4 regions of the Candidatus Pantoea multigeneris genome follow, and region 4 is predicted to be linked to each of the others. Evidence: predicted binding sites of a transcription regulator. Region 4 holds the regulator's gene; each other region holds the start of a gene.

Region 1 (7,366 bases), on a different contig from region 4:
AGCTCACTGGCACGTTCCGGGCTGTTGACGGTGTACACCAAAATCTTCAGCCCGGCCTGTTTGATAGCCGCGGTACGCTCAGCATCCAACAGGCGATGATTCAGGTGCAGCGAGACGCATTTCAGGGCGGAGGTCATCTCCTCCCAGTTGTCATGCCACTCGTCCAGCAGCAGACCCCGCGGTAAATCGGGCTCAGCCTGCATCGCGGCTTCCAGCGCCTCGTAAGAAAACGAGGAGAGCAGCGGATCGGTTTGCCCTTGCCACAACTGACGTGCCGCCTGCGCCACCTGCCGACCGGTTTCAGTTTCCACGCCGGTCGTCGGTTTAATTTCAATGTTGGCCATCATGCCATGCTGTTGGCAACGCGCCGCCACTGCGGCCAGCTCTGGCAGCGGTTCTCCGCTGAAAGTCGCACTGTACCAGCCGCCTGCATCCAACTGTTGCAGTTTATTCCACGGTAAATCACCGGCCACACCCCAGCCATCGCTGGTGCGGTCCAGCGTGTCGTCATGCAGCAGGAAGATATGATTATCCTGCGATAGCTTGGCATCAAACTCGATCATGGTATGGCCATATTCTGCGCCAACATCAATCGCCGCGAGCGTGTTCTCCGGGGCTAATTTGCCGCCACCGCGATGGGCGACAATGTGCGGGTAAGGCCAGTTTTGCATAGTTAATCCAGACGCTTTCCGTGAGTTGAGTCGAAGTAGTGTAACGCATCCTGCGGCAGATGCAGCCACAGCACGCTTCCAGCCGCAGGCCGCTCAGTATGTGGCAGGCGTACCACCAGACGGCTGCCGCCAATGCGACCGTGGGCGAGGTTATCTGCCCCGAGGATCTCCAGCGTTTCGACTTCCATCGGAATTCCCCCCGCTTCGCGGCTGCTGACCTGAATATGCTCGGGGCGGATGCCCAGCGTCACTTCATGTCCAGCCCAGCGGGTTTTCCCTTCGCCCAGCGGCAGCGCGTGCTGTGCATCGAGTTGAAAATGGCTGCCCGTCTGGCTGATTTGCCCTTTGAGCAGGTTCATCGCCGGGGAACCAATAAATGAAGCAACAAACAGGCTGGCCGGTTTTTCGTAAACTTCGACGGGCGTACCGACCTGCTCGACGATCCCTTTGTTCATGACCATCACCCGCTGTGCCAGCGTCATCGCTTCCACCTGGTCGTGGGTGACGTAGAGGCTGGTGGTTTTCAGGCGACGATGTAGCTGTTGCAGCTCGAGCCGCATCTGCACACGCAAACGGGCATCCAGGTTCGATAGCGGTTCATCAAACAGGAATACCGCAGGCTCACGCACAATGGCGCGTCCCATCGCCACACGCTGACGTTGTCCGCCAGAGAGTTCGCGCGGGCGACGGCTGAGCAGTGGTTCCAGCTCCAGGCTGCGTGCCGCCTCGACCACCCGTTCGCGTACCTGCGCTTTGCTCATGCCGCGAATTTTCAGGCCGTAGCCCATGTTCTCTTCCACCGTCATGTGCGGATAGAGCGCGTAGTTCTGGAACACCATCGCAATACCGCGATCTTTCGGTTCCATCTCCGTCACACGCTGGCTGTCGATATAGATATCGCCTGAGGTGACGCGTTCCAGCCCGGCGACCATGCGCAGCAGCGTGGATTTACCGCAGCCGGAAGGCCCGACCATCACCATGAATTCACCGTCGTTGATGGTGATATCCAGCGGTTGAATGATCTGGTTTTTACCATCATAGGATTTGGTTACTGTCTGAAGGGTTACCGCTGCCATTTATTTTTCACTCTCCACCAGGCCACGCACAAAGGCGCGCTGCATGACCATTACCACCACCACGGGCGGGATCAGGGTTAATAACATTGCTGCCATCACTTCGTTCCACTGGGTGGGCGATCCACTGGTGGAGATCATGCTTTTGATCCCCGCCACCGCCGTGCCCAGATGAGGATCGCTGACGATCAGCAGCGGCCAGAGATACTGGTTCCAGCCGTAGATAAACGTAATGACGAAGAGCGCCGCGAGGTTAGTCTTCGATAACGGCAGCACCACATCACGGAAGAAGCGCATGGGGCCCGCGCCATCAATGCGTGCCGCTTCAATTAATTCATCCGGCAGTGACATAAAGAACTGGCGGAACAGGAAGGTCGCGGTAGCCGAAGCCATCATCGGCAGCGTCAGGCCGCTGTAGCTGTCGAGCAGGTTGAGATCGGCGATCACCTGGACGGTCGGGAAGATACGCACCTCAACCGGCAGCATTAGCGTGACGAAGATCAGCCAGAAAAATAGCGTGCGCAGTGGAAAACGGAACCATACCAGCGCAAAGGCGGAGAGCATCGAAACGGTGATTTTGCCCACGGTAATCCCCAGCGCCATCAGCACGCTGTTTAACAACATGATGCTAAATGGAGGACCACTGCCGTTTACGCCCTGTGTCCAGATGCGTGAGATGTTTTCCCACAGATGCGTTCCAGGGATCAGCGTCATTGGCACCCGATATACCGCGTCGTTATCCAGAGTTGCCGCGACAAACGCCACATACAGCGGGAACAGGATCGCCAGTAAAGCGAGAATGAGCAGAGTGTGGCTGAAGATATCCAGCCCACGGCGATTTTCAATCATTGGTAACGCACCTTACGCTCGACAAAGCGGAACTGGAATACCGTCAGGCCAATCACTAATAGCATCAGTACCACTGACTGCGCCGCTGAAGAGGAGAGGTCGAGGCCGGTGAATCCTTCACGGTAAATCTTGTAGATTAACGTGGTTGTCGCCTGTACCGGGCCACCGCCCGTGGCCGCATCGATCACCGGGAAGGTGTCAAAGAAGGCGTAGATCAGGTTGACCACCAGCAGGAAGAAGCTCACTGGCGTGATTAACGGCAATGAGAGCTGGAAGAAGCGCCGCACCGGTCCGGCACCATCAATGGCTGCCGCTTCCACCAGTGATTTCGGGATCGACTGTAGTGCCGCGAAGAAAAACAGGAAGTTGTAGCTCATCTGTTGCCAGATGGACGCCAGTACCACCAGGAACATCGCCTGCCCGCTGTTCTGGGCGAAGTTCCAGTTGTAGTGCAGTTGGTTATTAAGGATGTAGCTGATGAGCCCGAGGCCAGGGCTGAACAGGAACATCCACATTACTGCTGCCACTACCGGCGCAACGGCGTACGGCAGCAGGAACAGGGTTTGGTAGAGCTTTTTCAGTCTGACGACGTAGTCGACCAGCGCGGCCAGCAGTAATGAGAAGCCCATGCCGCAAATCGTGACCAGCGCACTGAATTTAATGGTGACCCAGAAGGTGTCGAGATAGAGGCCATCACTGAATAGCCGTTTAAAGTTTGCCAGACCGACAAAGGTGCTGGAGATGCCAAACGGATCGATGTTCTGTAGCGAGTACCACAGTGCTTCTCCGGCAGGCCAGAGGAAGAAGATCGCAGTAATAATCAGTTGCGGCAGTACCAGCAAGTAGGGCAGCGGGCTGGTGCGAAACACCGGGCGAGAGGAGGACATAGGCGAGTTCCGTAAACCTGAAAATGCAGGGCCAGCAGTGGCTGGCCCTGAAGGCGGATTATTTCACCTGCTGTTCGAAACGACGCAGCAGTTCATTCCCGCGTTTTACCGCGTTATCCAGTGCAGTCTGCGGTGACTGTTTCCCGGTCCAGACGCCTTCCAGTTCCTCATCCACAATGGTACGGATCTGCGGCATGTTGCCGAGACGCATACCTTTGGTGAATGGCAGAGGGTCTTTGTTTAGCATCTGACGCGTGGCAATGTCAGCGCCCGGGTTTTTGTCGTAGAAGCCCTGCTGTTTCGTCAGTTCATAAGCGGCGGTAGTAATCGGCAGGTAGCCGGTTTTCTGGTGCCATTCTGCTGCGATATCCGGCTGGGCAAGGAATTGCATGAATTCAGCAACGCCTTTGTAGGTATTGGCATCTTTACCTTTCATGACCCACAGGCTGGCTCCACCGATGATGGCGTTCTGTGGTGCATTTGGTACGGTGTCGTCGTACGGCATCATGCCTACACCAAAGTTGAATTTGGCGTAGTGTTTAATGTCGGCCAGTGAACCGGATGAAGCCATTGTGATGCCGCAGTCGCCGTTGTAGAACTTGGCGGTTGGCTCATCTTTACGGCCGTAGTAGGTGAAATCACCTTTTTTGTTCATGTCTTCCAGCAACTGGATGTGACGCACCTGGATCGGTTTGTTGAACTCCAGTACGGCGTCAGTTCCATCGAAGCCGTTGTTTTTCGTTGCCACTGGCAGGCCATGCCAGGCGCTGAAGTTTTCGATCTGGATCCAGCCTTGCCAGCCGCTGGCGTAACCACAGGTCATGCCCGCTTTGCGCAGCGCATCGGCATCTTTCGCCAGTTCCTGCCAGGTTTTAGGCGGTTGATCCGGATTCAGACCCGCTTTTTTGAACGCGTCTTTGTTGTAGTAGAGCACCGGCGTGGAGCTGTTGAACGGCTGAGAGATCAGCTGGCCCTTGCTGTCGCTATAGTAGCCTGCGACTGCTGGCACAAACTGTTTGGCATCCATTGGCACGCCCGCGTCTTTAAACACGTCATGTACCGGGACGATGGCTTTGGACGCCATCATGGTAGCGGTGCCCACTTCGTAAACCTGTAAAATGGCCGGTGCTTTGCCGGTACGAACTGCCGCAATACCTGCCGCCAGGCTCTGTTCGTAGTTGCCTTTGTAGACAGGTACGATTTTATAGTCTGGGTGCGTCTGGTTAAAACGCTGCGCCAGAGAATCAACTTCTTTGCCTAACTCGCCTTCCATTGAGTGCCAGAAAGGAATTTCAGTGGCAGCCAGCGCATTGCCGCTTACCGCCATTCCCAGTAGGACACTCATCAAGCCACGACGAAAAGTAAACACGGACATATTGTTTTCCTGTGCAGGTAGGTACGCGCGAATTCACGCATTTTTTGTTCGCGAAGTAACATGACACGCAAATATGATAGAAAAATAACTGAAATATGACCGAGATATGACACACAGAAAATCACCGCCCAGCTTAAGAAAAGCTTATGTTTCATCACGTTTCAGCACATTTCTCTGTGCAGGGAGGACGGGTTGGGTTTGTGCGTTTTAGTGGGGGGTGTTCGTTCGTTTCAGTTGGGATAGTGCGGATTGGGTTCGTGCGTTCTAGTCGCAGATGGTGCGGTCGGTATTCGTGCGCTCCAGTTGGGATAGCACGGGTTGGATTCGTGCGTTCTAGTTGGGATAGTGCGGATTGGGTTCGTGCGTTCCAGTCGCAGATGGTGCGGGCGGTATTCGTGCGTTCCAGTCGCAGATGCTGGGGAGTGCCGTAAAGACGCCGTGAATCCTTCCCTGGAGGCTCTGCCGCCGCATCCATGCGGCGGAAGCTTTACTCTACTCCCCACCATCCCCGCCTTCATGTAGGTGATGTGCAGACCTTCGTCCGTGCCTGAATATGAGTGATGTGCGGGCCTTCGTCCATGCGATTTTTGGCCACGCAACTCACATTGATTGCCGACCGAGCTCCCTCTGGGGGAATATCGCGATGAAGGAACGTCTGCTGCGGCCTTTACCCTCACCCTAACCCTCTCCCTGGAAGGGAGAGGGTATGTACGGTATCGCTATTATAGACATCACTGAACAGGCTCCCTCTCCCAGAAAGGGAGAGGGAATGTACGGCATCGCTATTATAGACATCACTGAACGGGCTCCCTCTCCCTGGAAGGGAGAGGGCTGGGGTGAGGGGAAATTACGCGCCGAGGTAGGCGCTACGCACCGCTTCGTTGGCTAACAGCGCATCACCGCTGTCTTCCAATACGACACGACCGTTTTCCAGCACATAGCCACGATCGGCCAGCTTCAGTGCCTGATTCGCATTCTGCTCCACGAGGAAAATGGTCATACCTTCACGACGTAGCTGTTCAATAGTGTCGAAAATCTGCTGAATAATAATCGGAGCCAGGCCCAACGACGGCTCGTCCAACAGCAGCAAACGCGGCTGACTCATCAGCGCACGGCCAATCGCCAGCATCTGCTGCTCACCACCTGACATGGTGCCCGCACGCTGTACTTTGCGCTCCGCCAGGCGTGGGAACAGGGTGTAGACCCGTTCAATACGATCCAGATATTGCTGTCGCGTGGCAAAGAAACCGCCCATCGCCAGATTCTCTTCCACCGTCATGCGCGAAAACACGCGTCGGCCTTCCGGCACAATCGCAATCGCTTCACGCATAATGCGTGCGGTTTGCCAGTCGGTAATCGCTTTGCCGTCGAAAGTGATGCTACCGGAGCTGGCACGCGGCTCACCGCACAGCGTTCCGAGTAGCGTCGTTTTCCCCGCGCCGTTCGCACCAATCAGCGTGACAATCTCACCCTGCGCAATATGCAAACTCACACTGTGTAGCGCCTGAATCGGGCCATAGTGAGCGCTTACGTTATCAAGCGTTAATATTGGATTCGCCATCTTATGCCTCACCTAAATACGCGCGGATAACATCCGGGTTGTTACGCACTTCTTCCGGCGTACCGTTGGCCAGCGGCGTTCCCTGATTAACCACATAAATGCGATCTGAAATGCCCATTACCAGCTTCATATCATGTTCAATAAGCAGCACCGAAACGTTGTGCTCACCGCGCAGTTCAGCAATCAGCTCATCCAGTTCGTGCGTCTCTTTCGGGTTCAACCCGGCGGCGGGTTCATCCAGCATTAAAATCTCGGGACGCGTCACCATACAACGAGCGATCTCCAGACGACGCTGCTGACCATAAGCCAAATTACCGGCCTGACGGTTGGCCAGTTCCAGTAATCCAACGCGTTCGAGCCAGGTTGCTGCGCGATCCAACGCTTCACTCTCACTACGACGGAACGCCGGGGTTTTGATCAATCCCGAAAACACGCCGCTTTTCAGATGCTGATGCTGCGCCACCAGCAGGTTTTCAATCACCGTCATTTCACGGAACAGGCGCACATGCTGGAATGTACGCACAATCCCCATTCGCGCAATCTTCTGCCCTGGCAACCCTTGCAAAGCCTTATCGCGCAGTTTAATCGTGCCGCCCGTCGGCTTATAGAAACCGGTCAGGCAGTTAAATACCGTGGTTTTACCGGCACCATTGGGACCAATCAGCGAAACAATTTCTTTCTCGCGCAGCTCCAGTGCCACGTTGTTAACGGCTAACAGGCCGCCGAAGCGCATCATCAGGCCTTCAACGGCTAATAAAGGCTGACTCATGCCTGCTCTCCTTTACTGCTCTGCTTCAATTTCAGGTGCGGGCGGGTCATCGGTAACAGCCCTTGCGGACGCCAGATCATCATCAGCACCATTAAACCACCCAATACCAACATGCTGTATTCGTTGAGGTCACGCATCAATTCGCGCGAAACCACCAACAGCACGGCCGCGAGGATCACCG
Region 2 (7,366 bases), on a different contig from region 4:
ATATCCAGATTAATACTTTTCAGCGCATGGAATTTCCCGTAATGGAAGTTCAGATTGCGTACCTGAATTTTACCGGAAGATGTCGTTGCCATACTCTTTGCTCATCTCTGTTGGGCAGCGCCGCCAGGGGCCGCGCCGCAAAAATTAGTGTTTGCCTTTGGAGAACACAACGCGTGCCAAAATGTTCAGCAGTAACACGCACAGGGTGATAATCAGCACCCCCGCCCACGCCAGACTTTGCCACTCGGCAAACGGGCTCATCGCGAACTTGAAGATGGTGACCGGCAGGTTGGCAATTGGCTGCATCATGTCGGTGCTCCAGAACTGGTTCGACAGCGCAGTAAACAGCAGCGGTGCGGTTTCACCGGCAATACGCGCAACTGCCAGCAGAACACCGGTAATAATTCCGGAGACCGAGGCTTTCAGCGTAATCGCAGAGATCATCTTCCATTTCGGTGTGCCTAAGGCATACGCAGCTTCACGCATACTGTCGGGCACCAGGCGCAACATATTCTCGGTGGTACGAATCACGATCGGGATCTGTAACAGCGCCAGCGCTACCACGCCCGCCCAGCCGGAGAAGTGCTGCATCTGCGCTACCACCAGGGTGTAGACGAACAGACCAACCACAATCGAAGGCGCTGAGAGCAAGATGTCATTGATGAAACGGATCACCTCAGCCAGCGCCGATTTGCGACCATACTCCGCCAGATACACACCCGCCATAATCCCCAACGGCGTACCAAAGAAGGTTGACCAGAAGATCAGCAAGCCGCTACCAGCCAGGGCATTCGCCAGGCCACCACCCGCCGTATTGGGCGGCGGGGTCGATTCGGTAAACAGTGACAGGCTCAGACCATCAATACCTTTGGTGACGGTGGTAAAGAGGATCCACACCAGCCAGAACAGGCCAAAAGCCATGGTCAGCAGAGACAGCGTTAGCGCAATTTTGTTTTTGGTACTGCGCCAGGACTGCATTTTACGGCGTGAAGCTTCCAGTTCCGCCCGCGCCTGTATCTCAATTGTTGTCATGAGCGCGCTCCTTCACTTTTCGCCAGGCGTAAAATCATCAGCTTCGAAATCGCCAGAACGATAAAGGTAATCACAAACAGGATCAGACCCAGCTCCATCAGCGCAGCCACGTGCACGCCAGATTCTGCTTCAGCAAACTCATTCGCCAGCGCAGAGGTAATACTGTTGCCTGGCATGTAGAGCGAAGCGTTATCGAGCTGGTAGGTGTTACCGATGATAAAGGTCACGGCCATGGTTTCACCCAACGCGCGGCCTAATCCCAGCATCACACCACCAATCACGCCATTCTTGGTGAACGGCAACACGATGCGCCACATGACTTCCCAGGTGGTACAGCCGATGCCGTAAGCAGACTCCTTCATCATTACCGGGGTCTGCTCAAACACGTCACGCATGACCGAGGCGATGTACGGAATGATCATGATGGCCAGGATTACACCCGCCGCCAGAATGCCGATACCAAACGCTGGGCCAGAAAACAGCGCGCCGATAAACGGGATATTGGACAGAAGATCCCCTACCGGCGTCTGAAAATATTGAGCAAACAGAGGTGCAAAAATAAACAGCCCCCACATGCCATAAACGATACTTGGAATCGCAGCCAGCAGCTCAATCGCCGTTCCCAACGGGCGACGCAGCCAGTTAGGGGCCAGCTCGGTCAGAAACAGCGCAATGCCAAAACTCACCGGCACAGCGATGATCAGCGCGATAACAGAGGTCACAATGGTGCCGTAAATCGGTACCAGCGCACCAAACTGCTCGTTAGGTGCATCCCAGGTTTTGTTCCACAGGAAAGAGAAGCCAAATTTGTGGATGCTCGGCCAGGAGGAGAAGATCAGGGAGACGATGATGCCACCCAGCAGCAACAACACAATCAGCGCAGAGAGTTTAACCAGTGCACCGAAGATAATGTCACCTTGCTTACCAGGCGCTTTGAACGTCGGCTTAGTCTCAGCCATAGGAGTCTCGGTATTCAAAAGGTATCAGGGCGGCTTCGCAGCCGCCCGTAACAAGGCCAGCAGACGCTGGCCGGGTATGGCACTTACTGGAACAGTGCTTTACCTGAACTGTCTTTGATGTTTGCTTTCCAGGCTTCACGGATTTGCTTAGTCACTGAGTCTGGCAGTGCTGCGTAATCCAGGCTGGTCGCTGTTTTCGCGCCATCTTTGTAGGCCCAGTCAAAGAACTTCAGGACTTCAGCGCCTTTGGCGGCATCAGCCTGCTCTTTGTACACCAGGATGAAGGTGGTGGAAGAGATTGGCCATGCATCGTTGCCTTTCTGGTAAGTCAGGTCCTGGGCGAAAGACTCGCTCCAGTTAGCGCCTTTAGCCGCGTTGGCGAAGCTGGTTTCGCTTGGTGCTACGGCTTTACCGTCAGCATCAACCAGTTTGGTGTAAGTCAGGTTGTTTTGTTTCGCGTAGGCATACTCTACGTAGCCAATTGAACCCGGCAGACGCTGTACGAATGCGGCCACGCCATCGTTACCTTTGCCGCCCAAACCGGTTGGCCAGTTAACGGTGTTGCCTTTACCAATTTTGCTGTTCCAGTCTGCGTTGACTTTAGACAGGTAGCTGGTGAAGACGAAAGAAGTACCAGAACCGTCAGCACGACGCACCACGTTGATGTTGGTGTCTGGCAGTTTCACGCCAGGGTTCAGTTTGGTGATAGCAGGGTCATTCCACTTTTTGATGTTACCGAGGTAGATATCACCTACGGTTTTACCGTCCAGCGTCAGTTCACCTGATTTCACGCCAGGAATATTGACTGCCAGTACCACACCACCGATTACGGTTGGGAACTGGAACAGGCCATTTTTCTGCAGATCTTCATCTTTCAGTGGTGCATCAGAAGCACCGAAATCGACAGTTTTAGCGATGATCTGTTTTACGCCGCCAGAAGAACCAATGCCCTGATAGTTTACTTTGCTACCGGTCTTCTGCTGATAATCTGCTGCCCACTTGGCATAAACCGGCGCCGGGAAGGTGCCACCTGCGCCAGTCAGGTCGGTCGCGGCAAATGCAGAAACCGCGCTGAGAGACAGGGTGGCGGCAAGAATTTGGGCTACGGTGCTACGCATCAGTGTCATATTCCCTCCACGGGAGTTAATGTCAGGCTTCTGGCCTGTATAGTAGGAGTTAGTTCATTGCTGCTGGAGGGAAAATAGGACAGTTTGGTGACAGTAAAATGTCTGAAATATGACAGTTATATGACAGTCATTTTAGCGACTGCAATAATGCGTGTTGTCTGATGATGAGAACAGAGGATGTTTGCCAGGAACGTTATACTGCCTCTTTTTCCTTTATTGATCTACTGCCTTAATCGTGACGCAGCGATCGCTAAAACCCGTCACGATCAAACGCCCTTTTTGGTGTTCGTTTCTAACAGGACACTCGCTATTATTTGCGGTGGCGCAAATTTTTAAACATTTTTTTTGGCGCTATTCATTAACTTTTCACCCTACTGAATGCTGTGATTTTTTGAATGCTACAGAATGTTTAATGATCGTTCATCATCAACCACATTATTCAAAATAAATATTACCTCATGATTTATGGGCCATCCGTTATCGCATAAAAAGTAAAATTAAGATAATGCCGAAATGTATTTTCATACACAGTGAACGGCAAGATGTGGGAAGTAACACCCCTGGGAATAGTTTCCTGTGCAACACTTCAAAACGGTTAAAATGTCGCCACTTGAACTTTATTTATCAGATTGCTTTTGGGGTTAAATTCCACCACCATTTGGTAAGCGTTTAAACAAAGCCGTTAGATTTAGCCCAGACAGCCTATGCTGTGGCGGTGCCCCAAAAAGACAGAGCAATGTTTTTTATTGAATTTACAACGCCAACACCAGGAACTTTCCAGAATTATAATAAATTGACTTTAAAAAACTCGATAAATCCTATTTTGCCGAAAATTAATACATGACGATTTGTGTTAAAACGTAAGGAAAAGAAATTCATCTTATTAATATTGAAGGAGGTAGACATCGAGCCTGTTTCTTTAATAACATCCAACACCTTGAATAAGCATTAAAAATTATCACCACCTACTAACAAAAAAGTCATAGAATATTTATTGTTTCTGCCGGGGGAAGTATATATGAAAGCCCTGTTGTTAATTATTACCAGTCTGGCTGCGGCTGGCCTGTACGCACAACCCGCCATGTCGTCAGAATGTAACGCGCCTTCCGACGTCATCAGCTGCTATCGCCAGTCGCTGGCGGAGCGGCCACTTGACTATGTCATGATCAGCAAAGAGACATTGCGCGATCAGCCGCCACAAAAACAGGGCGCACAACCCGCCAGCGCGAAAGAGCTGGAAGCACAGCCGCACGTTGACGTCACGCGCTACCGGCTGATGTCACAATCCTGGTCGCCAGATGGGCTGGTAACGCCAATGGCATGGCAGCATGACGTCAATATTTATATTCCTCCAGATGCACGTGGCGATCTGGCCTTAATCGCGGTGGATCTGGATGAGCGTACCAACGCTGAAACCGCCTATTACAGCCATACCATTGTGGTTTCGCTCAACAATGTTCCCAGCGTTGATTTGACCTATCAGGGCGATAAAGCGCCGCGCGAAGAAGATGACAGCATTGCCCGCAGCTGGCAGCTGTACATGGATAAACCGGCATTAAGAGCCCGGCTGCCGCTGCATGTGCCAATGGCTGCGGCAATTTCACAAACGATCCGGTTGGCAAAAGCGGAGTTAAAGCAGCAGCATATCGATAAGTTTGTCGTGACGGGCGCTTCTAAACGCGGTTGGGCAACCTGGCTGGCGGGGATTTCCGATCCTGCAGTGGTCGCGATAGTGCCGTTTGTTGCCGATGTGCTGAATACCCAGAAAATGGTCCAGCACATGTATCAGACCTATGGGGGGAACTGGCCGATTGCCTTTGCCCCTTATTACCAAAACCATACGGATATGGAATACCAAACCGCACACTTTGCCGAATTGATGAAGATTGAAGACCCGATGCAGTACATGGGCACCGATCATCAGCAGCGGCTTGCGATTCCGAAATACATCGTGAATGCCAGCGGAGATGATTTCTTCCCGCCGGATAACACAAAGTTTTACTACAACGCGTTGCCTGGGGTGAAATCCCTGCGCATGGCACCAAACAGTGACCACATTGGTATCAACCGCTTCTTCCGCTCTTCGCTGGTGACTTTCCTCGATCGCCTACAGGAAAAACGGCCATTGCCGGTGATTAATGAAAGCCTGGAACAGCAATCGACCTCGAAGATGCTGCAGCTGTCGTTTTCTGAAAAACCGGTGAGAATTGAAGTGTGGCGTGCGGTGAACCCGACAGCGCGTGATTTCCGCCTGGCTTGCGGCATCCGCTACGGCTCTTCCGCGCTGGTGGTACCTGCGGATAACAAAGTGGATGTTTCGCTGGCCTATTACGGTTCCGGCTGGCAGGCCATGTTTGTCGAAGCCACCTTTAGCGATGGTTATGTTGCCACCTCACAGGTGTATATCACACCGGACGATCGCTACCCCACCGTTGCCCCCATGTCTCAGGGCGGTGCCTGTACGACATTGCCAGGGCGAAGTAATGCAGCGAGTTAAGGCATAAAAAAAGGGCCATCAGGCCCTTTTTTACGCACAGGTGTAATTACTCTACGGTGACGGACTTCGCCAGGTTACGTGGCTGGTCAACGTCAGTGCCCTTGATCAAGGCGACGTGGTAAGAGAGCAACTGCAATGGCACGGTGTAGAAGATTGGCGCAATCACCTCTTCTACATGCGGCAGAGAAATAATCTTCATGCCTTCGCTGTCACTGAAGCCCGCATCCTGATCGGCAAACACATACAGCAGACCGCCGCGCGCGCGTACCTCTTCGATATTGGATTTCAGCTTCTCCAGCAGTTCATTGTTTGGCGCTACCACAATCACTGGCATATCGGCATCAATCAGCGCCAGCGGGCCATGTTTCAGCTCACCGGCCGCATAGGCCTCGGCGTGAATGTAGGAGATCTCTTTCAGCTTCAGCGCACCTTCCATCGCGATCGGATACTGATCGCCACGGCCAAGGAACAGGGCGTGATGCTTGTCAGAGAAGCCTTCGGCAAGCGTTTCAATCACGCTGTCCTGCGCCAGCATCTGTTCGATACGGCTAGGCAATGCCTGCAGGGCATGCACAATCTCATGCTCTTTCTCTGCTGGCATTCCGTGTAAACGACCTAACTTCGCCACCAGCATCAGCAATACCGCCAACTGGGTGGTAAAGGCTTTGGTGGAGGCAACACCGATTTCGGTACCGGCCTTGGTCATTAACGCCAGGTCAGATTCACGCACCAGCGAAGAGCCAGCAACGTTACAGATAGCCAAAGAACCGAGGTAGCCCAACTCTTTAGACAGACGCAGTGCTGCCAGGGTGTCCGCCGTTTCACCAGACTGGGACAGGGTGATCAGCAGGCTGTTTTTACGTACTGCAGATTTGCGATAGCGGAATTCCGAGGCAATTTCGACATCACACGGAATGTTAGCAAGCGATTCAAACCAGTAGCGCGACACCATGCCGGAGTTATAAGAGGTACCGCAGGCGATGATCTGGATGTGCTCAACCTGGCTGAGCAGCTGTTCCGCTTTTTCACCCAGCTCGCTGAGATCAATCACACCATGATTAAAACGCCCGGTGATGGTGTTTTTAATCGCATTTGGCTGCTCGTAGATCTCTTTCTGCATGTAATGGCGATAAGCGCCCTTATCACCCGCATCGTACTGCGCGGTTGATTCGATTTCAGCGCGTTTTGCTGGCTTGCCATCACGGTCGATAATGGTGACTTCACGGCGAGTAATCTCCGCGATATCACCCTCTTCCAGATAGATAAAGCGACGAGTAACCGGCAATAAAGCCAGCTGATCAGAGGCAATGAAGTTTTCACCCACGCCACGACCAATCACTAATGGGCTGCCGGAACGCGCTGCAACCAGTACAGAAGGATCGCGACTGTCCATGATCACCATGCCATAGGCACCGCGTAGCTGTGGGATCACACGCAGTACCACTTCACGCAGCGTACCGCCCTGTTTTTGCTCCCAGTGCACCAGATGTGCAACGACTTCGGTGTCTGTTTCGGAGGCAAAGTGGTAACCACGTTCGAGCATTAACTCACGCAGCGGCTCATGGTTTTCAATGATGCCGTTGTGCACGATGATAATGTGCTCTGAGACATGCGGGTGCGCATTGGCCTCAGAAGGTTCGCCATGGGTCGCCCAACGGGTATGCGCAATACCGGTGCCGCCAATCAGTGGCTGCCCCTCTGCGGCTTCCGCCAGGTTCTGAACTTTGCCCACACGTCGCAGGCGCGTCATA
Region 3 (7,366 bases), on a different contig from region 4:
GGTTTCACAGACAAGTGTTTTGACCTCAACCTCACCCTCCAGTCATCAGCGCTGGCAGTCCACAATCAGGCGGCCACGTACTTTCCCGGCGAGTAAATCTTCAGCACCCTTCACTGCTTCACTCAGCGGGATCACCTGAGTCATCTTATCCAGCAAAGTGCCATCGGTCAGTTCGGCGAGGCGCTGCCATGCCTGCTCACGACGCGCCAGTGGACACATCACACTATCAACGCCTGCCAGGGTGACACCGCGTAAAATAAAGGGCGCGACGCTGGTGGGTAAATCGAGCCCCTGCGCCATGCCGCATGCGGCGACAACGCCATCTCGCTGGATGCCAGCCAGCACATTACTCAACGTATGGCTGCCCACGCTATCAATCGCGGCGGCCCAACGCTCTTTCGCTAACGGCTTGCCGGGCTGGCTCAACTCGCTGCGATCCAACACCTGCACGGCCCCCAGTGTTTCAATCAAATACTGCTCGTCACTGGCGCGTCCGCTGGCCGCAATCACCTCGAACCCGAGACGCGCCAACAAACTCACGCTAAAACTCCCGACTCCCCCACTGGCTCCGGTCACCAATACAGGACCACGTTCTGGGGTGATCCCCTGACGCTCTAACGCCATGACACACAGCATGGCGGTAAAGCCTGCGGTGCCGATCGCCATCGCATGTTGAGCACGTAATCCTGCGGGTAACGGCACCAGCCACTCACCTGAAACGCGGGCTTTCTGTGCCAGCCCGCCCCAATGTTTCTCTCCTACGCCCCAGCCGGTCAAAATGGCACTGGTATTCTTCTCCCACTTCGGGTGATCGCTGGCGAGCACGTCACCCACAAAATCAATGCCCGGCACCAGCGGAAACTGGCGCACAATCGGCCCTTTATTCAGGATGGCTAACGCGTCTTTATAGTTCAGCGTGGAGTAGCGCACATTGAGCGTCACATCTTGCTGAGGTAACTGTGCGTCATCGAGTGTTTTCAGTGTGGTGCGATAACCTTGCTCATCGTTATCAATAACTAACGCCTTGAACATGCAGCCTCCGGCTTAAGGATCGAAAAGTTACAGCCATACTACGCTCGCCTATCGCCAGACGTAAAATAGCGATCGCGACCATTAGATATTCTGATGACGTATTAAAAATTTAAATTTCATCTAATGATTTACTCCCCTTATACTGCGCGCAGACCACTCGTTTACAGGAATGAATATTGTGTTATCCGTTTATTTTCAAGGTGTTGCTCTGGGTGCTTCGCTGATTTTACCGCTTGGCCCACAGAATGCGTTTGTCATGAACCAGGGCGTTAAGCGTCAGTATCACCTGATGACGGCTCTGTTGTGTACTTTGAGTGATATTGCGCTGATTTGCGGCGGCATCTTTGGCGGTAGTGCGCTGCTTTTGCAGTCGCCCCTGTTGCTGCAACTGATTACCTGGGCTGGTGTCGCCTTCCTGCTCTGGTATGGCTGGGGTGCATTGCGTACGGCGGTCAGTGGCAACGTCAACTTTGCCGATGAAACGGTGCTGAATCAGGGGCGCTGGCGCATTATTGCGACCATGATGGCGGTAACCTGGCTCAACCCTCACGTCTATATTGATACCTTTGTTGTGCTCGGCAGCATTGGGGGGCAACTCCCGGATGCGCTGGCGCGTCGCTGGTTCGCACTCGGCACGGTAACGGCTTCTCTGCTATGGTTCTTTGGTCTCGCCCTGATGGCAGCCTGGCTGGCACCGCTATTACGCACGGTTCGCGCTCAGCGCATCATTAACCTGCTGGTCGGCAGTGTAATGTGGCTCATCGCTTTTCAACTGGCTCGCCAGGGGATTGCGGCGTTTTAAGCGCAGGAAAGTCGCGGTGGCGGAAAATCTTTGCTTAAATCAAAAACTCAGACCATCACGCACAGAAATTTGTTGCTGGCCTCGCCATAATGGCCGCCAGCAAACAAATGCTTCAAGGAGGAGTTATTCAATGAAACTGAAAGCCCTGGCGCTGGCCGCCACTTTTGCCACTGGCGCACTGCCATTACTGACTTCTGCGGATGAACTGCCTAATGGCCCCCATGTGGTGACCTCAGGCCAGGCAACGGTGGATGCCAAACCCGATATCGCTACGTTATCCATTGTGGTCAACGTCTCTTCTAAAGAGGCTGCGGATGCGAAAAAGCAAGCCGACGATCGCGTGGCACAATATTTTGATTTCCTGAATAAAAACGGTATCGAGAAAAAAGACATTGATGCCGCTAACCTCAGCACCCAGCCGGAATATGACTACACCAAAGAGGGCAGTGCGGTCCTGAAAGGCTATCGTGCGGTGCGTCAGGTACAGGTCACGCTGCGGAAACTGGACAAGCTTAACGAACTGTTGGACGGCGCGCTGAAAACCGGCCTGAATGAAATCCGTTCCGTTGAATTGGGCGTGACCCACCCTGAGACTTACAAAGATCAGGCGCGCAAGGCCGCGATCCAGAATGCTACCCAACAGGCAGCGGCGTTGGCTGAAGGCTTCAATGCCAAACTCGGCCCGGTCTACAGCATTCGCTATCACGTGGCGAACTATCAGCCGATGCCAATGGCGCGCATGTACAAAGCGGCGGCGGCATCAGCGGATACCACGGCACAGCAAACCTACGAACAGCAAAGCATTCACTTCGACGATCAGGTTGATGTGGTGTTTGATATCAAACCGAACACCCCATAACTCGCAGGTAAAAAAAAAGCCCGTTCAACGGGCTTTTTTTCGGTCAAACAATCAGATTGGTTGTACATCCTGGCGCAAGACACGGTGCCCATGTTCCAGCAGCGCATCAGTTACCCGACGCATTAAACGGCTCTCCGGCGCAAAGCGGTGCCAGTAAAGCATCCGGCGTTGCAGCAAACCCGGGGTTAAATCAATCAGTTCACCGCTGGCCAGTTCACGCTCAATCTGTAGGTGCGGAATCATACAGCAGGTTGAACTCTGGCGAGCCATCTGCACGAAGGCTTCCGAAGAGTTCACGATATGGCAGGGCACGCTGCCCGGCGACAGATCGAAATTCTGCTGTAAAAATGCCTGATGCATATCATCCAGATGGTCAAAGGCCACCACCGGGGCTTTCAACAGCGCCGCACGGGTGACGCCATTCGGGAAATAGCGCTCTGCAAACGCCGGCGAGGCGACAAACAGGTAATCCAGTGCGCCGAGCTGATCGACCAGGCAGCTTGGCAGCGGCTGTGGCTGAATACTCACCGCACCGACCACTTCACCGCGACGCAGGCGCTCCTGGGTACGGGTTTCATCTTCTACCTGCAAATTCAGGCGCACCGGGGAATCCGCCAGCACTTCTTTCAGTGCCGGGAGCAACCAGGTGGCGAGACTGTCGGCGTTGACCGCCAGAGACAGCAGCAGCGGCGTGGTGCCGCCATTCTCATCACCTAACCACTCCTCTTCAAGTAACTCTACTTGATGCAACAGCGCTAACAGCTTCTGGCCCTGTTCTGTGGGGCGGGGCGGCACGGTGCGTACCAGTAACGGCTGACCAAACAGGTTTTCCAGTTGCTTGATACGCTGCGATACCGCCGATTGGGTAATACATAACTTTTGCGCAGCACGTTCAAAGCCGCGTTCACGAATCACAGCATCCAGCGCCTGAAGCGTTCGATAATCCGGGCGTTTCATTATTCTGTTTCTCCTTCAGGGTGGACAACACTCGACCACAAAACGGCGAGGTTCAGTTTTGTGGGCTGGCTTCCAAAGCCGCGAAACGACACCTAAGGTTCGCGCAATTTTATTCATCCATGCTTTATACTACGCCCACTTCGTTGTCGCACAGGTTTTAAACATACCATGACCCAGGATGAACTGAAAAAAGCGGTAGGTTGGGCAGCACTGCAATATGTGCAACCCGGCACCATTGTTGGCGTTGGCACCGGCTCTACAGCGGCCCATTTTATTGACGCCCTTGCTACCATCAAGCACCAGATTGAGGGCGCGGTTTCCAGCTCGGAAGCCTCGACGGAAAAGCTGAAAAGCCTCGGTATCCCGGTGTTTGATCTCAATGAAGTTGATGCTTTGTCGGTGTATGTCGATGGCGCGGATGAGATTAACCCGCAGATGCAGATGATCAAAGGCGGCGGTGCAGCATTAACGCGGGAAAAAATTGTTGCCGCCGTGGCAAAAACCTTTATCTGCATCGCGGATGCTTCGAAAGAAGTGGATGTGCTGGGTAAATTCCCGCTGCCGGTAGAAGTCATTCCGATGGCACGTTCGTATGTTGCGCGTGAGTTGGTCAAACTCGGTGGCTTGCCGGAGTATCGTCAAAACGTTGTGACAGACAACGGCAACCTGATTCTGGATGTTCACAATCTCAGCATCACCGATCCCTCTGCGCTGGAAAGGGCGATTAATGCGCTGCCAGGCGTTGTGACCGTAGGGCTGTTTGCCGCTCGTGGCGCGGATATCGCCCTGATTGGCACGGCTGATGGGGTTAAAACCATCAAGAAATGATCTGGTAACGTCACTCAGGGGCAGCGTTCTTTTTAGCGATAAAAAATGTTTTCTTATTCTGGGCAAATTCGGTGCGATATGTCACAAAATCTCCCAGGAAAGCGCTTTAATATCCTAAATCCATCGAAGGCACCTGATTTTGTACCGTGATCTGCTGTTCCTGACCTGCCCCGTGCTGTGGGGCAGGCAATCGTTTGTATTGCTGCAAACGTATTTTTTGTTATTTTGACAGAAGGCTGACTTATATCAGCTCTCGTTGAATTCAGAAACAGGGTCGGGAAATGGCAAAAGTAACACTTGAGAAAGACAAGATTAAGTTCCTGCTGGTGGAAGGTGTCCATCAGAGCGCACTAGAAAGTCTCCGTGCGGCGGGCTATACCAACATCGAATTCCACAAAGGCGCATTGGATTCCGAAGCGCTGAAAGCATCGATCAAAGATGCACACTTCATCGGCATCCGTTCCCGTACCCATCTGACTGAAGAGATCTTCGCGGCAGCGGAAAAGCTGGTTGCAGTGGGCTGTTTCTGCATCGGCACCAACCAGGTTGACCTGGAAGCCGCTGCTAAGCGCGGTATTCCGGTCTTCAACGCACCGTACTCTAACACCCGTTCTGTTGCGGAGCTGGTGATTGGTGAACTGCTGCTGCTGCTGCGTGGCGTGCCAGAGGCGAGTGCCAAAGCACACCGTGGTATCTGGAACAAAAATGCAAAAGGCTTCTTTGAAGCTCGCGGTAAAAAACTCGGCATCATCGGCTATGGTCACATCGGCGTACAGCTGGGTGTGCTGGCGGAAAGCCTGGGGATGCGCGTCTATTTCTACGACATCGAGAACAAGCTCACCATCGGCAACACCACGCAGGTTAGTTCTCTGTCTGAGCTGCTGAACATCAGTGATGTGGTCAGTTTGCATGTTCCGGAAACCCCAGAAACCCAGGATATGATCGGGGAAGCGGAACTGGCACAGATGAAGCCAGGCGCGCTGCTGATCAACGCCTCACGCGGTACGGTAGTCGATATCGATGCGCTCTGTGCTGCCCTGCGTAGCAAACATCTTGGTGGTGCGGCGATTGACGTCTTCCCGGTTGAACCTGCGACCAACAACGATCCGTTTATCTCTCCGCTGAGCGAGTTTGATAACGTGATTCTGACGCCACACATCGGGGGCTCTACCGAAGAAGCGCAGGAAAATATCGGTCTGGAAGTGGCTGCGAAGCTGAGCAAATACTCCGATAACGGTTCTACGCTGACGGCGGTGAACTTCCCAGAGGCTTCACTGCCACCGCACGGTGCCAGCGCCAGCCGCTTGCTGCATATCCATGAAAACCGTCCAGGCGTATTGACTGCCATCAACCAGATCTTTGCTGAGCAAGGCATCAACATTTCCGCCCAGTATCTGCAAACTTCACCGGTGATGGGTTACGTGGTTATCGATATCGATGCTGAACAGAGCGTCGCGGATAACGCACTGCAACTGCTGAAGGCGATTCCGGGCACCATTCGCGCCCGTATGCTGTACTAATATCAGAGAGCGAGGCTTAAAGCCTCGCTCTTTATTTCTGGCTTATTTCACGCACTTCGCGCACTGATTCAGACGAATATTCTCAAAGAAGTCTTCCCCTTTATCATCCACCAGAATAAACGCCGGGAAGTTATCCACTTCAATCTTCCACACGGCTTCCATCCCCAGTTCGGCGTACTCCACGCACTCAAGATGACGAATACTCTGTTGTGCCAGCACGGCTGCCGGGCCACCGATGCTGCCCAGATAGAAGCCCCCGTGTTTGTGGCAAGCTTCTGTTACCTGGCGGCTGCGGTTGCCTTTAGCCAGCATCACCATACTGCCGCCGTGTGCCTGGAACAGATCAACGTAGGAATCCATGCGTCCTGCGGTGGTCGGGCCTAAAGAGCCAGAGGCGTAGCCTTCCGGTGTTTTGGCGGGACCCGCGTAGTACACCGGGTGATCTTTCATGTACTGCGGCAGACCGTCACCGTTATCAATACGCTCTTTCAGCTTCGCGTGGGCAATATCGCGCGCCACAATAATGGTGCCGCTCAGCGACAGGCGCGTAGAGACCGGGTATTGCGACAGCTGTGCCAGAATATCGGACATTGGGCGGTTGAGATCGACCTGAACCACTTCACCTTCGCCCTGCTGGCGCAATTCGGCAGGAATATACTGGCCTGGGTTCTGCTCCAGTTTCTCAATCCAGATCCCTTCGCGGTTGATCTTGGCTTTGATGTTACGGTCGGCAGAGCAGGAAACGCCCATACCCACTGGGCAAGAGGCACCATGGCGCGGCAGACGCACGACGCGAATATCATGGGCGAAATACTTACCGCCAAACTGAGCACCCAGACCAATGTTCTGTGCTTCCAGCAGCAGCTCCTGCTCTAACTGCACATCGCGGAAGGCCTGGCCGTGTTCGTTCCCTTCCGTCGGCAGCCCATCGTAGTAGTGGGTAGAGGCCAGCTTAACGGTTTTTAAGGTGCTCTCAGCCGAGGTGCCGCCAATGACAAAGGCGATATGGTAAGGCGGGCAGGCCGCCGTCCCCAGTGAGCGCATTTTCTCTGTCAGGTACTCTTTCAGGCGGCCAGGGGTGAGCAGCGCTTTGGTCTCCTGGTAGAGATAGGTTTTGTTCGCCGAACCGCCACCCTTGGCAATGCACAGGAACTTATACTCGTCACCATCTACGCTGTAGAGATCGATCTGCGCGGGCAGGTTGGTGCCGGTGTTGACCTCTTTGTACATATCCAACGCGGCATTCTGCGAATAACGCAGGTTGTCTTCAATAAAGGTGTCATAGACGCCGCGTGACAGTGCCGCTTCATCTCCGCCGCCCGTCCAGACGCGTTGGCCTTTTTTGCCCATGATGATGGCAGTCCCGGT
Region 4 (7,366 bases):
CTGCTGCTGTTGCTCGACACGCCGTGCGAATTCAGTGACCTGCTGTTGCAGATTACTGCTCTGCATCTCTGCGCGGACTAACTGCGGTTGCAGCGTGGCAAGTAACTGCTCACTCTTCTGCCACTGTTGCCAGCTATCCTGACGAGCCGCGAGCCAACTGTGGCGTTCCGTGGCGGTTGGGAGGGACAAGTCACAGGCGGCCACTTTACCGGCTAAATCCTGTTCAACTTGCAGGCATTGCTGTTGAAGTGTCACAACCTGTTGCTGCTGTTTTTGCAGCTGGCTGTGCAGCGAGCTCAGCGTCTGATCGGCCAACTGCTGCGCTTGTTGATGCTGCTGCCAGGCGAGTTGATGCTGCTGATGTTGGGTTTTCAGCTGCTGTAGCTGGCGCTGCGCCTCATCCTGCTGCTGCCACTGCTGTTGCAGGCTGGCCTCAAAGGTATGCTGCTCCTGTTGCCAGGCGGTTAATTCATCGGCCTGATCAGGTGTAAAAGTAAGTGCCAGCTCACTACCAACGGCCTGCCACTGCTGCATCAGATCCTGTTGTCGCTGCGCCAGCGTTGCCAGTTCTTCCCGTAATGTCTGCACCTGTTGCTGTAACAGTAAGAACTGCTCGCGTTTTTCCGTGCCGTCACTTTTGGCTTTTTCCACCACCTGCTGAAGTTGCAGACGGCGCTGCTGGTTCTGGCTTACCTCCAGTTGGCTGTAGGCTTCGATAGCGGGATGCTGGCATGAGCCACACAGCGGGCAGGGCTGATCTGGCTGAAGCTGAGCACGCTGCTGTGCCAGATCGGCAATTTGCCGTTCCAGTTCGCAGATGCGCTCCACATCCTGTAGCTGCTGGAGTTGCTGTTTATACTGCTCGCGCAGTTGCAGCAACTCATGCTCCGCCTGCTGCTGCTGTTTTTCCAGTGCCGTCAGACGTAACTGCTGTGCCGTGCGCTGCTGTTGCAGAGGCTGCCACTGCGAACTGATAACCGCTAAACGTTGGCGGGCATCCCGGCTGTTTTGAAACTGCCCGAGCATCGTACGCAGGTTTTCAGGCGGTGTCGCTTGCCACAGGCGAGTGAGCGCCTGCTCCGCTTCCACCACTTGCTGTGACGACTGTTGTTCAGCTTGCGCCAGCGGTATTGCCTGCTGTTGTAAGCGGGCCATATCGGCTTGCTGCTGGCTGAGGGCTTGTTCGGCCTGCGTCGCCTGTTGGTGTGCTGCCTGTAACCCGACTTCGCTCTCGGTCAACTGGCTGAAATGCACCTGCCACACGGGCAACTCTGGGCCCCACGAGGCCACACCCGGCTGGGTTGCCTGCCATGCCTGCTGCTGTTCCAGCGTTTGCTGCAACTGTTGCTGTTCGTGCTGGGCCTGCTGTAATTGCTGGACCAACGCCGCTTGCTGCTGTTGTAGCTGCTGGGCTGACTGTTGGTCCGTCTGCTGCTGTTTCTCCAGCGTGGCAATGTGCTGGTCGCGGGGGATCACCTCATCGGTTAACAGCGTTTCCTGCTGCCGTTGATGGTGCTGATGAGCGTCACGTTGTTCCAGCGCGGTTTGATAATCTCGCTCGGCCTGTTGTTGGTGCGCCTGAGAGGCCTGTCGCTGCTGCTGAAGCTGGTCATACAGCGTCGCTGACTGGGTGGCAGCGGCTTGATGCTCATCGCGTTGTTGCAGCTTGTGGCGTAGCTTTTCTGCTGGTTCACTCTGTGCCAGGCGTTGGCGTCCGGTTTCCGTTTGTGCCCAGGCCTGTTCTGCTTCGTGTAGCGCGGCCTGGATTTGCTGCTGTTGCTGCTGCAACTGCGCGGCCTGGGTTTGCCAGTGTTGGCTTTTTAAGGCGATATCTTGCTGTTGGGTCAGCGCCTGGCTACCGCTCTGTAACCCTTCGAGCTGTTGCTGAAGTCCGCTTCTCGCTTCATCTTCCAGCAAGGCGAGACCGGTGGCACGGCTGCGCAGCAGATCGAGTGCGGTTTTGGCATTTTTATGCTGTTCGTAGACCGCAATCGACAGGGTGCCGTAGATCTCGGTGCCGGTGAGTTCTTCCAGCAGCTCGGCCCGGTCGCCCGCTTTCGCATTGAGGAAGGCGGCAAACTGTCCCTGAGACAGCATCATGGAGCGGGTAAAGCGATCAAAATCGAGGCCGGAGAGCGTTTCGATCAGCTTTAGCTTGTCATTCACTTTGTCGGCGACAATCTGGTTGTCTGCGCAGCGAGCCAGTTCAACGCGTGGAGCCTGTAATTTACCGTCTGCGCTGCCGCGTGCCCGGTTTTGGCCCCAGAAGGCGCGCCAGGCTTCACCTTTAATCTCAAACTCGACTTCCGCCAGGCACTCTGCGGTATCTCGCGTCATCAGGGCATTTTGGCTTTGCGAGATCCCCCCTAAACGCGGGGTTTGATGATAGAGCGCGAGGCAAATCGCATCCAGCAGGGTGGTTTTACCGGCCCCGGTTGCGCCGGTAATGGCAAACAGGCCGTTGCTGGCAAAAGGTTCGCGACGAAAATCAATAAACCACTCGCCGCGCAGCGCATTGAGGTTTTTAAACCGCAGCGTCAGAATTTTCATGGCTGCTCCTCAATGCGGGCCAGAGTGCGACGAAACAGATCGCGTAACGGCGCTTTTTGCTCCGGTTCTAGCTCGGTTTCCAGCGCCAGGCGGCGTTCAAACACCTCTTCTACGTTGAGTTCACTCAGCGTTTCATTCTCCATCCTACTCAAACTACGCTGACGCTGTTCACGACTGCGCCGCAGCAATAAGATCTCTACCGGCAGCCCTTCGGCTAACTGCTCAATGCGCTGCTGTAGATCGCTCAGGTACTCCTGGGTCGTTACTTCGATATCCAGCCAAACCGGCAGTTCGTGGGTGTGATCGGCAAACTGGCCGAGCTGGGTTTCAATCTGTGCCAGAGAACCCTTCAGCGTCTGCATCGGCTGGAAGAGCGGGATTTCCAGCGTGGTCACCTGGGTTAATCCGCCGGCAGCGAAATCGAGTAAGAACACACTTTTATTACGCCCCAGCTCATCAAAACTCAGTGGCAACGGTGAGCCGCTGTAACGAATGTGATCGCTATCGGCAACGCGCTGAGCGCGGTGAATATGGCCGAGGGCGATGTAATCTGCCGGGGGAAAGGCATAGGCCGGGAAAGCATCCAGCGTGCCGATATAGATGTCGCGTACCGCATCGCTTTTGCTCACGCCCACCGTGGTGAGGTGGCCGGTGGCAATGATCGGCAGCGCCTTATCTCCCCGCAGCGTAAGCGCGGCGTCATAACAGCGCTGATAGTGGTTGGCGATGGCTTCTTGCAGGCTCAGGAGTTTATCGCGGCCAGACTGACCGGCCTGAGAGCGCATGATATCCCGTGGACGTAAAAACGGCACCGGACAGAGCAGGGCAGCCACTTCACCCGCGTGATTTTTCAATGGCAGTACATCGGGCACATCCTGCGGTGCAGCCACCACCAGGGTATTCAGACAAGCGAGTAATTCGCGAGATTCGTTAAGCGTGGCTACTGAATCATGGTTACCCGCCAACACAATCAACTGGCAGCCTGTGGGCTGTAACGAGACCACAAAACGGTTAAACATCTCACGGGCGTAACTCGGGGGAGCACCAGTATCAAACAGGTCCCCTGCGATAAGCAGCACATCCACTGCGTGAGTGCGAATTTCAGCCAGCAGCCAGTCGAGAAAGGCCTGGTGCTCCGCAGCGCGGCTTTTGCTGTAGAAGAACTGACCCAAATGCCAGTCGGCGGTGTGAATGATGCGCATAACTCTCCCTGCTGTCATTTTTGCCGGGGTGATTATAACGATTCTGCTGCAAAAGCCGAAACGTAGCGGCACTGTCACAAAAGCCGGGCTAAACTGTCACGCAGGGGGTGCGTTTTTCATAAAAATGTCATAAAACTGACGCATAATGACGCCGAAAATCCCAGTGACATCAGTCACATCTGCAGGAGTAACAATGGCAAAGCGCATTTTGGTTGTGGAAGATGAAGCTCCCATCCGTGAGATGTTATGTTTCGTGCTGGAACAAAATGATTACCAGCCGATTGAAGCGGAAGATTATGACAGTGCAATCGGGAAGCTGATCGAACCCTGGCCTGACCTGATCCTGCTTGACTGGATGTTACCCGGTGGTAGCGGCATTCAGTTTATTAAGCATTTGAAACGTGAAGCGATGACACGCGATATTCCGGTCATGATGTTGACCGCGCGCGGCGAAGAGGAAGACCGCGTACGGGGTCTCGAAGTGGGCGCGGATGATTACATCACCAAGCCATTCTCGCCGAAAGAGTTGATGGCGCGTATTAAAGCCGTGATGCGTCGCATCTCACCGATGGCAGTAGAAGAAGTGATTGAAATGCAGGGCCTCAGCCTTGATCCTTCATCTCACCGCGTGATGGCCGAAACCACCCCGCTGGAAATGGGGCCAACCGAATACAAGCTGCTGCACTTCTTTATGACTCACCCAGAACGTGTTTACAGCCGTGAACAACTGCTGAACAACGTCTGGGGCACCAACGTCTACGTTGAAGATCGTACCGTAGATGTGCATATCCGCCGCTTGCGTAAAGCACTTGAGGTTTCCGGCCACGACCGCATGGTGCAGACCGTGCGTGGCACTGGCTATCGTTTCTCGGGTCGCTACTAAACGGAGCCTTCACCGTGCTGGAACGACTCTCCTGGAAGAGATTAGTGTCGGAACTGGCGCTGGCTTGTTTGCCCGCGCTGTTGTTAGGGCTGCTATTTGGATATTTGCCCTGGTTCCTGTTTGCAAGTGTGCTGATCATGCTGGTCTGGCACTTCCGCAATCTGATGCGCTTGTCGCACTGGTTGTGGATTGATCGCACCATGACGCCCCCCACCGGCCGCGCCAGTTGGGAGCCGTTGTTTTATGGCCTTTATCAGATGCAGATGCGCAACCGACGTCGTCGGCGTGAGCTGGGCAATCTGATCAAGCGCTTTCGCAGTGGTGCTGAATCTCTGCCAGATGCGGTGATCCTCACCACGGAAGAGGGCACGATTTTCTGGTGCAACGGTCTGGCGCAGCAGCATTTAGGGCTACGCTGGCCGGAAGATAATGGCCAAAATATCCTCAACCTGCTGCGTTATCCTGAATTTTCGCGCTACATCCGCCAGCGGGATTTCAATAAACCGTTGACGCTGGTGTTGAATAATCAACGCCATATGGAGTTTCGCGTCATGCCCTACAGTGAAGGGCAGTGGCTGATGGTGGCGCGTGACGTCACCCAGATGCACCAACTGGAAGGCGCGCGGCGTAACTTCTTTGCCAACGTCAGTCATGAACTGCGCACCCCGTTGACCGTGTTGCAGGGCTACCTCGAAATGATGAATGACGAGGTGCTGAACGAGAAATCACGCGTTAAAGCGTTGCAGACCATGCAAGAGCAAACGCGGCGCATGGATAGTTTGGTCAAGCAACTGCTCACTTTGTCCCGCATTGAGGCCGCACCGGTTATTGACCTGAAAGAGAAAGTCGATGTTCCCATGATGCTGCGCATGTTGCAGCCGGAAGCGGAGACGCTGAGCGGTGGGCGGCATGAAATCCACTTCCATACCGATCCGCACCTCAAAGTGTTTGGCGATGATGAACAGCTTCGTAGCGCCATTTCTAACCTGGTGTACAACGCGGTAAATCATACGCCCGAGGGAACGCGCATTGATATCAGTTGGTTACATACCCGGCACGGCGCAGAATTTAAAGTGTGTGACAACGGGCCAGGCATTTCCTCGGAGCATTTGCCGCGTCTGACCGAACGTTTTTATCGGGTAGATAAAGCCCGCTCCCGTGCAACAGGCGGCAGTGGCCTTGGACTGGCGATTGTTAAACACGCGCTCAGCCACCACAATGCGCGGTTAGATATCACCAGCGAGCCAGACGTGGAGACCTGTTTTACCTTTACGTTACCGGCACGGTTGATTGTCAACAGCGAGATACGGGAGAATGTGACGCATTGACTCTTTGTAATGTGAACTTATGCGCCCACTCCTGCTGATTGTTGCTCTTCTTTTTCCCGCGCTGACGCAGGCCCAGATGCCGCTGCTGATTGGTAATCTCAGCAGCGTAGGATCGGACACGCTGGGTTATCTGATGACGCTGTGGGGCGAGGATTTTAGCCGACAATCACCGGGCGTGAACGTTCAGGTTCAGGCTTCCGGTTCCTCCACGGCCCCTACCGCACTGGCGGCGGGGGCCGCCCAACTCGGCCCCATGAGCCGCCCGATGCAGGCGGAAGAGCGACAGCGATTTATCGATCGCTATGGTTATCCGCCGCTGGCAGTACCGGTGGCAATGGATGCCCTGGTGGTGGTGGTCAATCAGCGCAATCCCATGCAGGAAATTTCACCGACGCAACTCGATGCACTCTATTCCATCACCCGTTTGTGCGGCGGAGAAAGCGTGCCGAAACACTGGGGAGAGCTGGGGATTACACAAACAGGATGGGCGCAACGCAGCATTCAGCGCTTTGGGCGAAATTCTGCCTCCGGAACCTGGGGTTTCTTTAAGCAGCAGGCGCTGTGTCGCGGTGATTTCCGCGCGGATGTCGCTGAATTCCCAGGATCGGCCGCCGTGGTGCAAGCCGTAGCGGCATCCCCTTACAGCATTGGTTATGCCAGCTTTGGTTTTCACCTCAGCGGGGTGAAAATGCTGGCGATTAAACGTCCCGGTCATGAGGCCGTGTTGCCAGACAGCGCATCTATTCGCAGTGGGCGCTATCCGTGGTCGCGGCCACTCTATATCTATCTGAACAAAGCCCCGGACAAACCGTTACCTCCGCTGGTTGCGGCGTTTATGCGCCAGGTCTTGTCCCCGGCAGGTCAGGCTCGTGTGGAAGAAGCCGGATATTTACCGCTCTCTGATGCACAAATGGCACAGGCACGCGCGGCGATTGGCGCGCCGTAGCGACCATAATGAATTTTATTCATGTGGCCTGAATTTTCTTCCGTTGCACCCGGCGCTGCGTCATGTCACTCTTGCTTTAGACATGTAGCCATCCAGACGGCTATAAATAACCTGAGGTAATTATTTCCTGCCGTGATTAGCGAGCGGGAAGACGCGAGGAGTTCCAATGCCAAACAATAGCGCCCCTTTCCGTGCCGATACCGTCGGCAGTTTCCTGCGTCCGGCAGCCATCAAAACCGCACGTGAGCAGTATGCCGCAGGCGCGTTGAGCGCTGAAAAACTGCGTCAGGTGGAAGATGAGCAGATTCGTCACGTGGTTGAACAGCAGCGTGCGAATGGCCTTAAGGTGGTGACTGATGGTGAATTCCGTCGCGCATGGTGGCATTTTGACTTCTTTGGCGACTTACACGGCGTAGAGCTGTATGAAGCCGAGCAGGGCATTCAGTTTAATGGCGTG

Evidence for each region. The regulator PhoB, encoded in region 4, activates phosphate uptake and scavenging genes when phosphate is short. The targets are predictions, from matches to a motif close to CTGTCATAAAACTGNCNNAT.
Region 1: the regulator PhoB is predicted to act here: its motif matches at 4,949-4,968, upstream of ugpB (sn-glycerol-3-phosphate ABC transporter substrate-binding protein UgpB).
Region 2: the regulator PhoB is predicted to act here: its motif matches at 3,226-3,245, upstream of pstS (phosphate ABC transporter substrate-binding protein PstS).
Region 3: the regulator PhoB is predicted to act here: its motif matches at 4,704-4,723, upstream of serA (phosphoglycerate dehydrogenase).

The regions. Positions count from the first base shown of each region.
Region 1 is NZ_VWXF01000013.1:92,117-99,482, forward strand. It holds gene ugpQ (glycerophosphodiester phosphodiesterase) at 1-671, opposite strand, end outside; gene F3J40_RS22060 (sn-glycerol-3-phosphate import ATP-binding protein UgpC) at 674-1,747, opposite strand; gene ugpE (sn-glycerol-3-phosphate ABC transporter permease UgpE) at 1,748-2,593, opposite strand; gene ugpA (sn-glycerol-3-phosphate ABC transporter permease UgpA) at 2,590-3,480, opposite strand; gene ugpB (sn-glycerol-3-phosphate ABC transporter substrate-binding protein UgpB) at 3,539-4,855, opposite strand; gene livF (high-affinity branched-chain amino acid ABC transporter ATP-binding protein LivF) at 5,703-6,416, opposite strand; gene livG (high-affinity branched-chain amino acid ABC transporter ATP-binding protein LivG) at 6,418-7,185, opposite strand; gene F3J40_RS22090 (high-affinity branched-chain amino acid ABC transporter permease LivM) at 7,182-7,366, opposite strand, start outside.
Region 2 is NZ_VWXF01000015.1:75,395-82,760, forward strand. It holds gene pstB (phosphate ABC transporter ATP-binding protein PstB) at 1-92, opposite strand, end outside; gene pstA (phosphate ABC transporter permease PstA) at 145-1,032, opposite strand; gene pstC (phosphate ABC transporter permease PstC) at 1,029-1,991, opposite strand; gene pstS (phosphate ABC transporter substrate-binding protein PstS) at 2,075-3,118, opposite strand; gene F3J40_RS23170 (PhoPQ-activated protein PqaA family protein) at 4,137-5,615, shown strand; gene glmS (glutamine--fructose-6-phosphate transaminase (isomerizing)) at 5,662-7,366, opposite strand, start outside.
Region 3 is NZ_VWXF01000007.1:65,935-73,300, forward strand. It holds gene acuI (acrylyl-CoA reductase (NADPH)) at 46-1,032, opposite strand; gene argO (arginine exporter ArgO) at 1,211-1,834, shown strand; gene F3J40_RS16405 (oxidative stress defense protein) at 1,965-2,693, shown strand; gene F3J40_RS16410 (LysR family transcriptional regulator ArgP) at 2,745-3,650, opposite strand; gene rpiA (ribose-5-phosphate isomerase RpiA) at 3,819-4,478, shown strand; gene serA (phosphoglycerate dehydrogenase) at 4,760-5,998, shown strand; gene fumA (class I fumarate hydratase FumA) at 6,041-7,366, opposite strand, start outside.
Region 4 is NZ_VWXF01000008.1:104,922-112,287, reverse strand. It holds gene F3J40_RS17785 (SbcC/MukB-like Walker B domain-containing protein) at 1-2,550, opposite strand, end outside; gene sbcD (exonuclease subunit SbcD) at 2,547-3,752, opposite strand; gene phoB (phosphate response regulator transcription factor PhoB) at 3,946-4,635, shown strand; gene phoR (phosphate regulon sensor histidine kinase PhoR) at 4,650-5,963, shown strand; gene F3J40_RS17765 (PstS family phosphate ABC transporter substrate-binding protein) at 5,983-6,909, shown strand; gene F3J40_RS17760 (cobalamin-independent methionine synthase II family protein) at 7,076-7,366, shown strand, end outside.